Regions from separate parts of the Peptococcus simiae genome, predicted to be linked through region 2. Evidence: predicted binding sites of a transcription regulator. Region 2 holds the regulator's gene; the other holds the start of a gene.
The links. Region 2 encodes HrcA, which represses chaperone genes, less so after heat shock. Its sites were predicted from a motif close to TGTTAGCACTCNNNNNNNNNGAGTGCTAACA; they were not measured.

Region 1: the regulator HrcA is predicted to act here: its motif matches at 2,084-2,114, upstream of ACKQTC_RS07460 (co-chaperone GroES).

The regions. Positions count from the first base shown of each region.
Region 1 is NZ_JBJUVG010000011.1:27,189-30,601, forward strand. It holds gene groL (chaperonin GroEL) at 95-1,720, opposite strand; gene ACKQTC_RS07460 (co-chaperone GroES) at 1,765-2,052, opposite strand; gene ACKQTC_RS07465 (5-formyltetrahydrofolate cyclo-ligase) at 2,240-2,815, shown strand; gene ACKQTC_RS07470 (PWWP domain-containing protein) at 2,868-3,263, opposite strand; gene ACKQTC_RS07475 (hypothetical protein) at 3,287-3,413, opposite strand, start outside.
Region 2 is NZ_JBJUVG010000004.1:126,775-130,187, reverse strand. It holds gene dnaK (molecular chaperone DnaK) at 1-416, opposite strand, end outside; gene grpE (nucleotide exchange factor GrpE) at 470-1,045, opposite strand; gene hrcA (heat-inducible transcriptional repressor HrcA) at 1,063-2,181, opposite strand; gene ACKQTC_RS04475 (hypothetical protein) at 2,339-2,725, opposite strand; gene hemW (radical SAM family heme chaperone HemW) at 2,812-3,413, opposite strand, start outside.

The DNA.
Region 1 (3,413 bases), on a different contig from region 2:
TATTATACTGGAATGAGAAGCCCGGCTCAAGCTTTTGCCCCGGTAAATAAAAAAACGGACGTAGGTCTACGTCCGTTTAAAAGTCTTTTGAAGCTTACATCATACCCATGCCGGGGGCGCCTGCACCGGCACCGGCCATCGGGTCTTCGGTTTTGACATCTGCCACCAGGCTTTCAGTGGTCAGAATCATAGAAGCGATGGACACTGCATTTTGCAGGGCACTGCGGGTGACCTTAGCCGGGTCAATGATCCCAGCCTCAATCATGTCTTCGTAGCGGTCAGCGAGGGCATTGTAGCCAATCCCCTGGTCTTTTTCTTTGACAGCTGCAACGACAACAGACCCTTCCATCCCGGCATTTTCAGCGATTTGGCGAACCGGGGCTTCCAGGGCGTTTTTAATCAGAGCCACACCGGTCATTGCGTCTGCTTCGTCCAGTTGGAGGTCATCCAGGGCAGCCATCGCAGAAATGTAGGACGTACCGCCGCCGGCGACAATCCCTTCTTCCACTGCAGCCCGGGTTGCGGAAAGGGCATCCTCGATCCGGAGTTTCTTTTCAGCCAGTTCCGTTTCGGTGGCAGCCCCAACTTGGATCACTGCTACCCCGCCGGCCAGTTTAGCCAAGCGTTCTTGCAGTTTTTCCCGGTCAAAGTCAGAGCTGGTTTCCTCTAATTGGACACGGATTTGAGCCACCCGGCCGTCAATGCCTTCCTTGCTCCCCTTACCTTCAACAATGGTGGTGTTGTCCTTGGTAACGGTGATTTGGCGGGCAGAACCGAGCATGTCTACCGTTGCATCTTCCAGTTTGTAGCCTAATTCTTCGGTGACTACAGTGGCCCCGGTTAAGACGGCGATATCCTGGAGCATTTCTTTACGACGGTCACCAAAGCCCGGGGCTTTAACGGCAACACAGTTAAAGGTCCCACGGAGTTTATTTAAAATCATGGTAGTGAGGGCTTCGCCTTCCACATCTTCAGCGATGAGCAGGAGGGCCTTGCCGGTTTTCACCACTTGTTCCAGGACAGGTAAAATTTCCTGAACGCTACTGATTTTCTTATCTGTAATTAAGATATAGGGGTCTTCTAAAGAAGCGACCATTTTTTCCGTATCGGAAACCATGTAGGGAGAGATATAACCCCGGTCGAACTGCATCCCTTCAACGACATCTAAAGAGGTGCCGAAGGTCTGGGAGTCTTCAACGGTGATGACCCCATCATTGCCGACCACTTCCATAGCGTCAGCGATGAGTTTACCGGTTTCTTCGTCCCCGGAAGAAATAGCTGCCACTTGAGCGATGGCTTCCTTGTTTTTAATGGGGCTGGATACCTTTTCAATGGCTTCTACAGCCTTGGCTGCAGCAGCCGTCATCCCCTTGCGAAGAATAATAGGGTTGGCACCGGCGGCAATATTTTTGAGGCCTTCACGAACCATTGCCTGTGCCAGTACCGTAGCTGTGGTGGTCCCGTCACCGGCGACATCGTTGGTTTTAATGGATACTTCTTTTAAGAGCTGGGCGCCCATGTTTTCGAAGGCGTCTTCCAGTTCGATTTCCCGGGCGATGGAAACCCCGTCATTGGTAATTAGAGGGGTGCCATAGGGTTTGGATAAAACAACGTTACGGCCTTTAGGCCCAAGGGTTACACTCACTGCGTCAGCAACTGCATTCACCCCTTTTTCCAGGGCTGCACGTGCTTCTGCACCAAAACGAATTTCTTTTGCCATCTATATTAGCCTCCTAGTAAAACGAAAACGTCTATAACCTTTAATTAGCCGAGAACGACTAAGATATCTTTTTCTGCGATGATGACGACTTCTTCGTCATCCAGTTTCACTTCGGTACCACCGAATTTGCCATAGACGACCTTATCGCCGGGTTTTACTTCCAAAGGTACGCGTTCACCTTTTTCATTCAACACCCCACTACCTACGGCAATGATTTCCCCTTGGTGGGGTTTTTCTTGGGCGGACCCGGGCAGAACGATCCCGCTCTGGGTTTTTTCCTCAACTTTTAAGGGTTTAATAACGACTTTGTCGCCTAACGGTTTAATGTTCATTAAATGGCCTCCTTATTGACTTTCCTGTTTGTGTTAGCACTCAATCTATTCGAGTGCTAACACCATACCTATATAATAGCAGATTCAGAAAAAAATGCAAGCCTTTTTGCCCAATCCCCTGATAATTTACGGAACTTGCAATCACCGGCTGCATTCGCTATAATCTTGTCGACAAAGGAGGGGTCTTATGACTGCACAAGATTATCGCGATCAAATGACCAAGGCCCGCAAGGCGCTCTCTCAGGAAGAAAGAGACTTAGCCGGCAAGGCCTTCGCTGCCCGTTTATCGGCCATGCCCGAATGGCTCCGGGCTGATACCGTGGCCTTATTCTTATCTTTCGGCAGTGAACTGAAAACTCAGGACTTAATCGAAACCGCCTTCGCAGAAGGCAAACGGGTACTACTGCCCATCTGCCAAAAAAACTACCAGATGATTTTCTCTGTCTACCGGCCAAGTACGCCGCTCATTACAACCGGTCTAGGTCTGGAAGAAATTGCCCCCGAGGCTATTGAAGAGGTCCCTATAGAAGAAATTGATTTCTGCCTGGTACCGGGCCTGGTCTTTGATGAGACCGGCGGCCGGATTGGCTATGGGGCCGGTTTTTATGACCGCTTCCTCCCCCGCTTAAAAGAGGGGACCCCTATTATCGGCGCCGGCTATGACTGCCAGGTCGTCAAGGGTGAAAAGATTCCCCAGCAGGATACCGATATCCCCCTATCCATTATCGTTACAGAAAAGGCCACTTACCATACCCAGGCATAAGAAAAAGACAGGTCACATCCAAAAGGGATGTGACCTGTCTTTTTAGGTGAGCCTAACCGGTCAAGAGGGGTGACAGGGTGGTAATCAAGCCAATCAGGCCAACCCCAACCATCAAGCCACCGGTAATCCGACCGGTGGTTTTCTTCTCTTCCCGGGTGTATTTTAAAGAATAGAGCATCAGGGCACCAGCCACCAGCGAACAGACATAGGCTAAAATGGTACCGGCCTGATAGGGCAGGAAGCCCATCCGGTCAAAGGTCGGGGCGCCCAGCATGAGGATTAAGGCGGCGGTTAAAAGACCCAGGGCAACCCCATTGAACCGTAACCGCTTCTTCTCCATCCCCCGCTCTTCCGGGGTGACCTCCTTGGCCATTTCCGCCTGTTCTTTGGCTGTTTTGCGATACTGTGATTTTTTCTTTTTCCCACTGCGAGATAGCTTCCTACTCATAGGGCCTCCTTATCAGGCACCCACTATTTTCGCTGTGATTCGGAAAGGTGTAAATAGGGACGGAATTCTATAATGCGAAAGGCCGCCAAGCCAATAAAGATTCCCACCATGCTGAGCAGAGAGATGGGTGTTGTAATCCACAAGGACACC
Region 2 (3,413 bases):
AGGCCGGCAATCTTACCGGCGTCTTTGGTGGCTTGCCGCTGGCTGTCAGAGAAGTAAGCCGGGACGGTAATAACGGCCTGGCTGACCGGTTCGCCAAGGTAGGCTTCTGCATCGCTTTTCAGCTTTTGCAGGATCATAGCGGAGATTTCCTGAGGGGTGTATTCCTTGTCTCCCATGTGGGCCTTGTAGTCGGTCCCCATGTGCCGCTTGATTGAAGCAACGGTGTTGTGAGGGTTGGTGATGGCTTGGCGCTTGGCCACTTGGCCAACCAGGCGTTCCCCGCTATTATTTAAACCAACAACAGACGGGGTCGTCCGGTTCCCTTCCGTATTAGGGATAACAACGGCCTCGCCGCCTTCCATAACTGCAACGCAAGAGTTGGTGGTCCCTAAGTCAATGCCTATAACTTTTCCCATATTATTTCCTCCTGAATATTTAATCCTAAATCGATTTTATATATAGTGGATGGTTAACTATTCCCGCTAACCCGACAGACGGTGGGGCGCAGTACCTTATCTTTAAATTGATACCCGGCGCGCAATTCGTCAATGATGGTATTGGCCGGTGCGTCGGCGTTTTCATCGACCATAATGGCCTCATGGTAAACCGGGTCGTAGCTTTCGCCCAAACCGGCAATCCGGGACAGGCCGGCCCCTTCCAGGACCGCCATCAGCTGGCGCTGGATTTGCTCCAGACCGGTCATAAGGTTTTTATGGCTGTCGTCATCAGAGCTGGGCGCTGTTTGAAGGGCCATGTCAAAGGCGTCTAATACCGGCAGGATTTCCTTAATGAGACTTTCATTGGCATACTGGTAAATGTCCGCTTTTTCCCGCTGGGTCCGGCGTTTGTAGTTATCAAAGTCGGCCAGCAGGCGGATGTACCTGTTTTCCAATTCCGGATTGCCGGTGCCCCCGGGGTTCTCTTCTTCCCCTTGGCTGGATTCAGCAGTGGCTTCCGCCACATCCTCAGCCTTTTCGGCCGTCGCTTCTGCAGGGGCTTCTGTCTCAGGCGAAATGGTTTCTTTTTCAGATGCGTGGTCGCGCAATGCGCTTCACTCCTTTTCTATTGTCTAATCTCGCGCAGTTGCCAAGCAAAGGAATGCAAGAGGGGGGCCAGATCCGTTTGGTGGTCTGGTACCAGCATGGCCTTGTCTCGGTAAATCTCTTCAATGGCCTGGGCGGTCGTTTGTAAGAGACGGGCGCAAGCAAGATAGTTCATTCGTTTTGGTCCTAAAAGGCCCAGGTGGCCTCTTTGCCGGCCAATGTGATAAGCTACACTCACAAGGGCGCAGTCCGCTAAGAGGGGGCTCGGCAGTTCTCGGCCCAGGCGGACCATAGGATCCTTACCGGATACATCGGCTAGCAGGTCCGATACAGTCCGGTCTTCCTCCAGGGCCGATAGGATCCGGCGCAGCTTGTCCGGCTCCTGGAATTCCGGCTGATCTAAAATCTTTAGGGCCCCAGCAACATAAACGACTCGACGGCCGTCATGGGAAATGGCTTCGCCGAGCAAGTCGACAATTTGGCGGATGAAATGGGCCAATTCACCATCCTGCTGCTGCAAAAATTCAGCCAGGGGCCGCCGCCAGTAATGCAGGGGCAGGCCGCGCAGGTAGTGGTTCAAGAGCCCCTCGGCAATGAGCATCTCTTTTTCACCGATGCTCAAGGGCATATCTACCAGGTCACTGCTGACTTGCTCATCATCGGTGACCATGACCATCAGGGCCCGGCCGGGCGCCAGGAAGATGAGGTTTAACCGGGCCAGGACCGGCTGTTCCTCGGCTGCCAGGGCCGGGAGGTAGAGCATGGCCGGAAGGCCTGCTGTCTTGGCCAGCCAGTCCACAAGAGCCAGCCGGGTAACATCATCGTTGACCCGGCCGGAGCCCAACCAGGCCTTGACCCCAAAGGGGTCGGCCGACCGGTCTTCAGCCAAGCGGACCGGCAAGAGCCGGTTGATATAATAGCTAAAGCCTTCGTCCGTTGGTACCCGACCGGCAGAGGTATGAGGCGCTATGACCAGGCCTGCCTCTTCCAAGTCAGACAAGTCATTGCGGATGGTTGCCGCACTGACGCCGAGGTCTTCTTTTTTGGACAGCGTGCGTGAGCCCACCGGTTCACCGCTGGCCACATAGTCATTAATGAGGTGTTCCAGGATGCGTTCCTGGCGATCGGTAATGCCCACGTCATGCCTCCTTTTTTCTACTTTGAGGTTTTGTTAGCACTCAATCTAATCGAGTGCTAATCACATATTCAATTTATCACCTTTCACCCCTCTTGTCAAGCAATTGCCCCCTTTTTGCCAACAAAAAAACCGTTCCCCACAAAGGGAAACGGTTTTTTCATTGGCCCCGGAAGACCCAGTGGAGAGCCACTGCCATATTCAGGGCCGATAAGGGAATGAGCCCGCCGCTATGGAGCATGCAGCGCAGGACATCCGTCGATATACCGAAGTCTACAAAAATCGCACTGAGCAGGACCAGAATATCCAGGCCAAGGGTCAAAAGGGTCCCCAGTCGCCAGCCCCCGAAGGAAAAGCGGACCGCTAAGACGCCAACAGCTATAGCCGCTAGCACAAAAACCAGGGCCAACAAAAGATGATTATGGATATAGGCCACCCCGGTGGCCGGCAGGTCAAAAAGCCGGGTCACCGCATGGTAGTAGCCAACAAGGGCTATGACTGCCAAAAGCACCAGGACCTGGTAAAACTTAAGCCGACTCTCTCCCATTTCAAAGCCTCCTCTACGGCAAAGATCTTTTGATATGGCAAATCATCCCACTATTGAACCCCCTTGTCAAGAGCAAGGAAGCCCCTTTATAAAAATAAAATGGCAAGTTCATTATTTAAGAGGAGCCCTTCAAGGCTGGGCTTGAAGGCGTCTTCAGTCAGGATAGCCAGTCCCTGGGCGCAGGCCGCCTCAATGGCCGCAGCATAATCAAGGCGAAAGTGGGCCCCGTAACGGGCATCAAAGCCGGGAATCCACAGGCCCGCCGGCTGCCGCAAGGCCAGGATGACTTGCTCGCTCATCAGGTCCTCCCGGGACCAGACCTCATCTTCGACCAAGGGCAGGCGGCCCGCTGCCAGGCTGGACCGATAGAGGGCCGGGTCGCCGGTCAGCCGGGTAAAGCGACCGCCTACCTGACCGGAGGCGCCTAGGCCGCAGCCCAGCCAGTCGCCCAGGGACCAGTAAAGCTGGTTATGCCAGCAGGCCGCTCCCTCTTGGGCATAGTTGGAAATCTCATACTGCCGGTAGCCGGCCGCTGCCAGGGCCTCCCGCTGCCACAAAAAACTGGCCCGGGCCAGGTCGTCATCCGGGTCCGGCAGACGACCGGCAGCCAGGTCCTGGGCAATAGGGGTCCCCTCTTCAACAATGAGCCCATAGAGGGACAGGTGGCTGGGGGCCAAGGCCAGGGCTG